One region of the Ureibacillus endophyticus genome, then DNA from elsewhere that is predicted to be linked to it. Evidence: predicted binding sites of a transcription regulator. Region 1 holds the regulator's gene; each other region holds the start of a gene.
The links. Region 1 encodes CtsR, which represses protease genes until heat stress. Its sites were predicted from a motif close to ATGGTCAATAAAGGTCAAACA; they were not measured.
Positions count from the first base shown of each region.

Region 2: a site for CtsR is predicted at 1,884-1,904, ahead of clpP (ATP-dependent Clp endopeptidase proteolytic subunit ClpP). Genes of this name have one in related genera too.
Region 3: a site for CtsR is predicted at 1,902-1,922, ahead of NKR20_RS03645 (ATP-dependent Clp protease ATP-binding subunit). Genes of this name have one in related genera too.

Region 1 is NZ_JAMYWW010000001.1:3,573,998-3,577,264, reverse strand. Features, by position in the region: gene NKR20_RS17750 (methyl-accepting chemotaxis protein) at 1-771, opposite strand, end outside; gene NKR20_RS17745 (hypothetical protein) at 1,005-1,229, shown strand; gene NKR20_RS17740 (DUF4870 domain-containing protein) at 1,373-1,678, shown strand; gene NKR20_RS17735 (CtsR family transcriptional regulator) at 1,941-2,405, shown strand; gene NKR20_RS17730 (UvrB/UvrC motif-containing protein) at 2,474-3,025, shown strand; gene NKR20_RS17725 (protein-arginine kinase McsB) at 3,022-3,267, shown strand, end outside.
Region 2 is NZ_JAMYWW010000001.1:2,838,540-2,841,806, reverse strand. Features, by position in the region: gene whiA (DNA-binding protein WhiA) at 1-654, shown strand, start outside; gene NKR20_RS14055 (HPr family phosphocarrier protein) at 752-1,009, shown strand; gene clpP (ATP-dependent Clp endopeptidase proteolytic subunit ClpP) at 1,206-1,802, opposite strand; tRNA gene NKR20_RS14045 (tRNA-Arg) at 2,103-2,177, shown strand; gene NKR20_RS14040 (basic amino acid ABC transporter substrate-binding protein) at 2,639-3,267, shown strand, end outside.
Region 3 is NZ_JAMYWW010000001.1:748,497-751,763, reverse strand. Features, by position in the region: gene NKR20_RS03645 (ATP-dependent Clp protease ATP-binding subunit) at 1-1,885, opposite strand, end outside; gene NKR20_RS03640 (Crp/Fnr family transcriptional regulator) at 2,065-2,754, shown strand; gene NKR20_RS03635 (metal-sulfur cluster assembly factor) at 2,841-3,155, opposite strand; gene NKR20_RS03630 (prolyl oligopeptidase family serine peptidase) at 3,213-3,267, opposite strand, start outside.

The DNA of each region.
Region 1 (3,267 bases):
ACCAAGGTTCGATTTGTCCTCAGTATCTGCCACGAAGTCCAACCCTTGTTTTGTAGCAGAAGAAATATTTTCAGATTGGTGAGAAATTACATATAGCGAAGCAGTTGTTTCTTCACTAATTGCATTTAATTCCTTTGCTGTATTGCGGATTGTAGCGACAAGATCGAGTTTAACTTGTAAATCTTCCGTACGAATTCGTTGTTGTTCTGCTTCGTAAGCTTTAATTACAAGTTGTTGTTCAAAGTTAATAATTTTTGAAAAGGCATTAATTGCTTTGCATGCATCATTTTTAGAAATATCTAGATCATTCACAAAATTAATGAATGTAGTCATTAATGATTGGAATGAACTTAAATACATATTTGATTCTAAACCAATTCGAACATGGGCAGCTGCAATCGCTTTACGTCCTTCTATGTATGTGTTATTAATCTTACTTTCGAAAATATCAGATAGATGTTTAGATAACGTTATTTTTAGGCGATCGATATTCGAATTTTGATTAATTATGTCTAGTAAGTTACTACTTATAGAAATAGCATCATAAAATTGAGTTACCATAGATGGGATTAACTCTTCTGTAAGGGGTTGCAATTGTTTTAATATGGCTAAGTCTTCTTTTCGTAACTGGATTAACTCAACTTGTTTAAGTAAATCTGGGTATTGAGATAGGTCAAGTTGTACATCATTTAAGTATTTTTCAACTTGAAAGAAGTTAGATACTTGGTTTTTTTGTGCTCTGCTCTTGAAAATAACCATATTATTCTCCATTCTATCCTAATATATTTTATAATTTATTAGTTTTAATTTTTTTTATATTAAATCTATTCTACTATAAATTTCCACGAAATGGGCAATTTCTCTTTATTATTTATGTCTTTTTCTCTATTATGTAAACAATTAAATATAGCTTGATTTGTAATTTATTAATTTCCCATGTAAAATACGAGTAGTTTAAATATACTGTTCGAAGAGGTCAATATACATAGTAAAGGAAGAGTTAAATGGAGAAACGACGCCTTAAATTTATCATTCCGACAATGGTCATTGTTGCGGTTACAGCTGTATTTATGTTAGCGAAATATCATACGGAAGTACCGACAAATCACAGGGTTTTAATTGTTATTAGCGCTACGCTTTTATCTGGGGTTTTAGCACATGGGTTATTTCCACATGATGATGAAGAAGCGCCAGACCCAAAGCCTAATATGAATAAAAAGAATAAATAAATTTTTAAAGCATGGTGTGAATCCATGCTTTTTTTAAAATAACAATAATAAAATATGTTTAAAATTTTTTTGTATCAAATGAAACTAAAGTAGAAGTGAATCGTATATGTATTATACAAAAAGTGACGAAAGGCTGAAGCGTTATGGATAATAAATGGGCCAAAGTAATTGTACATGCAAGTGCTTTTTTTGCTCCGGTGTTAGTACCAATTTTATTTTTATTATTAAGTTCTGAGGAAGAAGTAAAACGGATTTCTATTCAAGCTTTACTATTCCAAGGTGTTATGTGGGTGTTAATTTTTATTTCATCCCTACTAAGCTTTGTATTAATCGGTATACCATTCTTAATTATCTTTGGTATTATGACAATCGTTGTACCAATCATTGGGATTGTAAATGCTCTTAATGAAACAAGTTGGAATTACCCAATTGTTGGACGATGGGTATAAGTTTTTTTGGTAAAACATAGCAAATATAGGTTATTTACAGCGAAATAGGGGAATACTACATCGACATAGCTGGTTAATACAGCATGTCGATTTTTTTATACCTGTATTCCTCTCATATACATATATAAAGGAAAGAAACTTTATGAAACGTCAAATAAAATTAAAAATTATAGTGGGCGTTTTGATTGCATTTTGGTTTTCCTGTTTATATAATATAGTCAAAGATAGTCAAAGTCAGTATTAAGTGAGGTGAGGTATAAAAATGAGAAATATATCTGACATCATTGAAGGGTATTTAAAGCAAGTTATCGAATTAGGTGGTCAAGGACTTATTGAAATAAAACGAAGTGAACTGGCAGATAAGTTTCAATGTGTACCTTCACAAATAAATTATGTCATTAATACAAGATTTACGGCTGAACGAGGTTATTTAGTTGAAAGTAAACGCGGAGGCGGTGGCTATATTCGGATATTACGTGTAAAAACGAATTCGAAAATCGATTTACTTGAAGATATGATAAGTCAAATTGAAAAAGGTGCAACTCAATCGATGGCTGAAGATATTATTTATCGGCTAATCGATGAAGAGGTGATAACGAAACGGGAAGCAAAATTAATGTTAGCTGCTGTGGATAGGTCAACTCTTAGATTGCATTTGCCTGCGAGAGATGAACTGAGGTCGAACATTCTAAAAGCAATGTTAACGACTTTAAAATATGATAAGTAAAGTTAGTTAAATCTTCTCGACTCTTCAAGTTTTAAAAACAATATAATCTTAAAAAGAGGTGATTGGTCATGATTTGTGAGCACTGTCAAGAACGTCAGGCATCAGTCACGGTAACACAAGTAATTAATGGCCAAAAAAGTGAACGACATTATTGTGAAGTATGTGCGAAACAATTTCACCCTTTCAACATCGACTTTCATAAAGAAGATCAAATACCAATCCATCAACTAGTGGCCAATTTATTTGGTTTACCAGTTTGGAATAATACTCAAGAGAAAACTCAAACGACAACTCAGAAGGTATCCCAATGTCCGAAATGTGGTTTTACTTTCAGACACTTTTTGAATGAGGGTAAACTTGGATGTTCTCAATGTTATGAAACCTTTAGTAAACAACTTCCACAAGTTCTTACTAAAATTCAAGCAGGCACTAAGCATAGTGGTAAAGCACCTGGAAAACCATCGAATGATCATACTTGGATTAAAAAACAAATCGAGACTACTCGAGAGCAATTACAAACTGCAATTATGGAGGAACGATTTGAAGATGCTGCAGAGCTGCGGGACGAAATAAAAGATTTGGAACGTAAGCTGGAACATGGGGGTGTTGATACACCATGAATCTAGAACATTTTCTAAAAAGTGAGGCGCCAGGATGGATGGATGGCAAAGGTCTTGATGGAGATATTGTTTTAAGTACTCGCATAAGATTAGCCCGAAATTTAGATGGCTACCGATTCCCATTAAGTTTTTCAGAACAAGAAGCAAAACAAGTAGATGAAGTAGTAACACAGGCACTATTAAACATAAATAAAGATAAGCGGATTTTTTCCCATTTTACTATACAGGAAATGCCCGCGTTA
Region 2 (3,267 bases), 740 kb from region 1:
TCTGATTTAGATATCTTGTCAATAGATTTTCAATTGAATCATACAATATCAAAATCGATATTAGGGAATAAAAACCAGAAACGTGCTTATTTGCGTGGAGCATTTTTGGCAGGTGGCTCTGTTAACAACCCTGAAACATCATCATATCATTTAGAAATCTACTCTTTATATAAAGAACATGGTGAAGCCTTAGCTGACTTAATGAATCAATTTAATCTTAATGCTAAGACAATCGAGCGGAAAAAAGGATTTGTGACCTATTTAAAGGAAGCAGAAAAGATATCCGATTTCTTAGGGATTGTTGGTGCGACAACAGCAATGTTAAAGTTTGAAGATGTTCGAATTGTCCGTGATATGCGTAACAGCGTAAATCGTATTGTAAACTGTGAAACAGCGAACCTGAACAAAACAATAGGTGCAGCAATACGACAAGTTGAAAATATCCGTTTTATTGACAATGCTATTGGATTAGACCAACTCCCAGAAAAATTGCGTGAAATTGCAAGATTACGAGTGGAATATCAGGACGTAACATTAAAAGAACTTGGTGAGATGGTGTCGACTGGTACAGTAAGTAAGTCAGGTGTAAATCATCGCTTACGAAAAATTGATGAAATTGCTGATGCATTAAGACGTGGAGAAATGATAAAATAATATATTTCAAATTTGTAGGAATCTAAGATTGTTCTTTTCATACATTTTAGATAAGATTATATTATACAGATGATCGGTATGAAAGGGAGTATCGTAAATGGTTGAGACCACAGTGGAAGTAAAATTAAAAACTGGTTTACAGGCACGTCAAGCAGCCTTATTCGTGCAAGAGGCAAATCGCTATAAATCAGAAGTGTATTTACAAAAAGAAGAGAAAAAAGTAAATGCAAAATCCATTATGGGTATTATGAGTTTAGCTATCGCTAGAGGCACAGCTGTCACTTTAATTGCTGATGGCAAAGATGAGTCAGAAGCCATTAAAGGCCTAGCAACTCTAATCGAAAAAGAAGAATAATGTATTTTATTTTGAAAACGCTCGCAAAAAAGGAGGTGTCTATAATAGACACCTCCTTTTTCTGCGCCGAAAGCATAGCGACAGGCGCAAAAAGTCGTAAGGGATATGTCTTGCACTGAAAGAGACACCACCTTTTTCTGCGCCGAAACAAAAAATTGGTGAAGAAAAATTCATTTCTTCACCAATTGATAGGATATTATTCTTTTTTATCAGAGCTGCGTTCAATGATATGGTCAATTAAACCATACTCTTTTGCGTTTTGTGCAGTCATGAAGTTATCGCGGTCAGTATCTTGAGCGATTTTTTCTAATGGTTGACCAGTACGTTCAGCTAAAATTCCGTTTAACTTGTCGCGTAAGAATAAAATACGTTTAGCTGCGATTTCGATTTCTGTAGCTTGACCTTGAGCTCCACCAAGAGGTTGGTGAATCATTACTTCAGCGTTTGGTAAAGCAAAACGTTTACCTGGTTCACCAGCAGCAAGTAAGAATGCTCCCATCGATGCTGCCATACCGATACAAATTGTAGAAACTTGTGGCTTAATATATTGCATTGTATCGTAGATCGCCATACCTGCAGTGATAGAACCACCTGGTGAGTTAATATATAATGAGATATCCTTCTCTGGATCTTCTGCTGCTAAGAAAAGTAATTGGGCAACAATTGAGTTTGCTACATTATCATCAATTGCACTACCTAAAAGAATGATGCGGTCCTTTAAAAGTCTAGAGTAAATATCGTATGCACGTTCACCGCGGTTTGTTTGTTCAATAACTGTAGGAATTAAATTCATTGTTATATCCTCCTTAATAAAGGTGTTTTATAAAATTGCTACGTGCTGAAATGTATCAGCTGTAACATAATCATACACAGAATAGTCAATAAAGGTCAAATATAAACTACTTAATTTACTTGTTTTATGATTAAGAGTTCGTAAAGTTGAATAGTCTAATTAAATGTATATTCCATAAACTTTATAGTTGAATTGTCGTGTAGGTGCTTGTATAATAGAAAAGTCGTAATTTTATGGTTTTGACCTTCGTATGGGTACATGTTTTTTCTTAGCGTTACGAGTAAGACTTATTTTATTATTGTCCTCGTGGTGTAATGGATAACACAGAAGATTCCGGTTCTTCCGCTGGGGGTTCGATTCCCTCCGAGGGCGCCATTTTACTGTTTCAAAATATATATTATAATAGCAAACCTTTTATGAATTTATTAGTTTAGCAGCCTAATAAATTTTAAAAGGGAATGAAGATAAAGGATAAAATGTATTACTGTACCAATTCATTTTATCCTTATTTCATTCATTTAAACATTTTTTTCCTAATTTTTTAAAAAAATAAATACTATTACATAGTACAACCGTATTTTTATACGGTTGTTTTTTTATTTATGCAAATATTTTTTTATTTGTAGAATATATGAAATTTTTTCGAAATATATATTTTCTTCTCGAATAAGTATAATTTTTATCGTATAAGTAGGAATTATTTTCAATAATAGTACATATATTTCGAAAATTTTTTGTTGTATAATAATTCCGATGTTTATATAATTGTTATATATATTACTAGGTTTGAAACTAAGAATATTGCAAACATTATAACAACTTTAGGGGGACTAACTATGTTAAAGAAAAAAGGAATGTTTAAATTAGGAATGCTTCTAACTGCATCTTCACTTATGTTAGCTGCATGTGGATCTAGTGACTCAGACTCATCAACTGGTAGTGCAGGTGAAGGTGAAAAAATTACTAAACTTGTAGCAGGAACAGAAGCTACTTTTGCACCATTTGAATATATGGATGATAAAGGTAATGTAGTAGGAATTGATGTAGATATACTAGATGCAATGACAGAAGAACTAGGTATTGAATATGAAATTCGTAATGTTGGTTGGGAACCAGTATTCCAACAAGTAAAAAATGGTGAACTAGATTTAGGAGCATCAGGTATTACAATTACTGATGAACGTAAAGAAACTTTTGATTTTACTGAACCATATTTTGAAGCAACACAAGTGCTAGTTGTAAAAGAAGATTCTCCAATTACTTCTGCTGAAGATGTAAAAGGTAAAAAAGTATCAGTTCAAATTAACTCTACTGGTCACATCGCAGCCAAAGATTTACTTGGTGAAACTAACCCAGATATTATGGCATATGAAAATTTACCAATCGCTATTCAAGAAGTGATTAACGGAACTTCAGAAGCAGCTATTGGTGACAACGCAGTAGTATTTGAGTACTTAAAAAATAA
Region 3 (3,267 bases), 2.8 Mb from region 1:
TCCATGCAATCGCATTAAAGTGATTTGATGTTAACGCATGGAACATGATTATATCATCTACACGATTTAATAATTCTGGTTTAAAGTGCAATCGAAGTTCAGCCATAACCAAGTCTTCCGTTGTTTTTTCATCATTTACACTAGATTCTAACAAATGATGAGATCCAATATTCGACGTCATAATCACTACAGTGTTCGTAAAGTTAACAAGTCGACCTTGGCTATCCGTAATGCGGCCATCGTCTAAAATTTGCAATAAAATATTGGCCACATCTGGATGCGCTTTTTCAATTTCGTCAAGTAATACAACAGAATATGGATTACGGCGAACCGCTTCAGTTAGCTGACCACCTTCTTCGTAACCGACATATCCAGGAGGTGCTCCCACAAGACGAGACACACTATGTTTTTCCATATATTCACTCATATCAATTCGAATAAAGTGATCTTCTGAATCAAAAAGTTGTGCAGCTAACGCCTTGGCTAATTCCGTTTTCCCTACCCCTGTTGGACCTAAGAAAATAAAAGAACCAATTGGACGGTTTGGATCTTTAATGCCAGAACGTGCTCTCCATACCGCCTCTGTTACTAATTTTACAGCTTCATCCTGACCAACTACTCTTTCATGGAGAGTATCTTTTAAACGTAATAATTTTTCACGTTCGCCCTCAACCAGCTTTGTAACCGGAATTCCAGTCCATCTTGAAATAATGGAAGCTATTTCATCTGCAGTTACCTCTTCTCGTAAAATACGAATTTCAGATCCTTTTTTCAATTCTTCTTCTAAAGCAGACAATTCTTTTTCAATAGCAGGAATTTTCCCATGACGTAACTCCGCTGCTTTATTAAGATCATATTTACTTTCTGCATCTTCTAAATCACGGCGGTATTTATCAAGAAGTTCCCGTTTCTTTTGAATTTCCTGTAAACCGGATTTTTCTTGTTCCCATTGCTTTCGCATCTTGTCCGTATTTTGTTTTAAGGTTTCTAATTCTTTTCGCAATGCTTCAAGACGTTTTTTACTAGCTTCATCTTTTTCTTTCGTTAATGCTTGTTCTTCAATTTCCAATTGCATAACACGTCTTGTTACCATATCTAGCTCTTGGGGCATTGAGTCAATCTCTGTACGAATCATCGCACAAGCTTCATCGATTAGATCGATTGCTTTATCTGGTAAAAATCGATCTGTAATGTATCGATTCGAAAGTTCAGCAGATGCAATAATTGCGCGGTCATGTATACGAACTCCATGATGCAACTCAAAACGTTCCTTAAGACCGCGTAAGATTGAAACTGTATCTTCAATAGAAGGTTCGCGCACCATTACTTGTTGGAAACGACGTTCTAAAGCAGGATCTTTTTCAATATACATACGATATTCATCAAGGGTTGTGGCACCAATACAATGGAGTTCTCCACGTGCTAACATCGGTTTTAACATATTCCCTGCATCCATTGCGCCATCAGTCTTACCTGCACCAACAATTGTATGAATTTCGTCAATAAATAAAATAATACGACCTTCAGATTCTTTAACTTCTTTAAGTACACCTTTTAATCTTTCTTCAAATTGACCACGGTAACTTGCACCAGCAATTAATGCACTCATATCTAGTTCATATAATATACAATCTTTTAATCCCTCAGGTACGTCTTTACGAACGATACGTTGGGCCAAACCTTCAACAATCGCTGTTTTCCCAACACCCGGTTCACCAATTAGTATTGGATTATTTTTAGTTTTTCTTGATAAAATACGTATAACATTACGAATTTCTTCATCTCTTCCTATTACTGGGTCCATTTTGCCATTTTTGACTTCTTCGATTAAGTTGCGACCAAATTGTTCTAATGGTTTTCGATTATCTTGTTGTTGAAATTGCATTTGTTACACCCCTTCAACTTTGACCTTTTTTGACTAAAATGATTATAGGACTTTTTAATAGGAAATGCAAAAATTCACACTATAAAGTTTTCACGAATACGGGAAAAATTATGTTATCATGTATTTAAAATACATGTTTAAATTTTAGATTCACCCCAAGGATAAAAGGAAGTGATGGCATGGTAGAAACATTGCCGATTGAAATAATTCATTTGTTTGAAGAGCATGGTTTATTAGTTAAAGTTGAAAAAGGAAGTAATATTTATCGTGAGGGTGAGAAAGCCACAGACATTCTACTGATTAAAGAAGGCTCCGTTCGAATTAGTAAGGAAACGGAAGATGCGAAGGAAATTACCTTTAGAATATGTGGTAAACACAGCATCATTGGGGAATTTCCATTATTTAGTGCAACATCTACGATAAGATCAACAACTGCAAAAGCAAATTCCCATACCGAATTATTAGCTTTAAATAAAGATTCACTAGAAATGTTATTAATGCAAAAACCCGCATTAATGATAGAGTATTTAAAGTGGTTACAAAATGAAAATTTGAAAAATCAAAGTCTCCTACGTGATCTTATTTTACACGGTAAGAAAGGCGCATTGTACTCAACATTAATTCGTTTAGCAAACACTTATGGGGAGCAAAAAGACGATAAAATATTCATAAATCATTATTTAACAAATACTGACATCGCAAATCTTTGTTCAACAAGTCGTGAAATGATTAATCGGATGTTGAATGAATTAAAAAAGCAAGGCATAATCAGCATGGATAAAGGATTTATTACGATTACGGATATTCGATATTTAAAGCAGGCTATATGTTGTGAAAATTGCCCATCTACAATTTGTAGGATAGATTAACAATAGAGTCTGAGAAGTCATCCTGTGACGAGGATGGTTGCAATCAAAAGGCTGTGAAGAAAATTTTCCTTCACAGCCAGCATTTTTTATCTAATTCCTAATGCCATTTTTGCATAACGTGACATCATATCTTTTGACCAAGCTGGTTGCCAAACGATGTTTACTTCACTGTCTTTTACTTCTGGAAGCTCACTTAACGCCGTTTTCACTTGATCCACAATCACTGGTCCTAATGGGCAGCCCATTGATGTTAACGTCATAGTGATTGTAGCTAAACCTTCTTCATTTAAATCTACATCATATACTAAACCTAAGTTAACTATATCAATACCTAGCTCAGGGTCAATTACGTTTTCTAAAGCTCCAAGGATGCTTTCTTTCATATCTTCGCTAATTGCCATATTTACTTTATCCCCTTTCCTTATAGTGCTAACTCTATCATATCAAAGGTAAATCCTTTATGCCAAATATTGAGATAGCCAGTCTGTTACAGCTAATACACCTTCTCGCGGT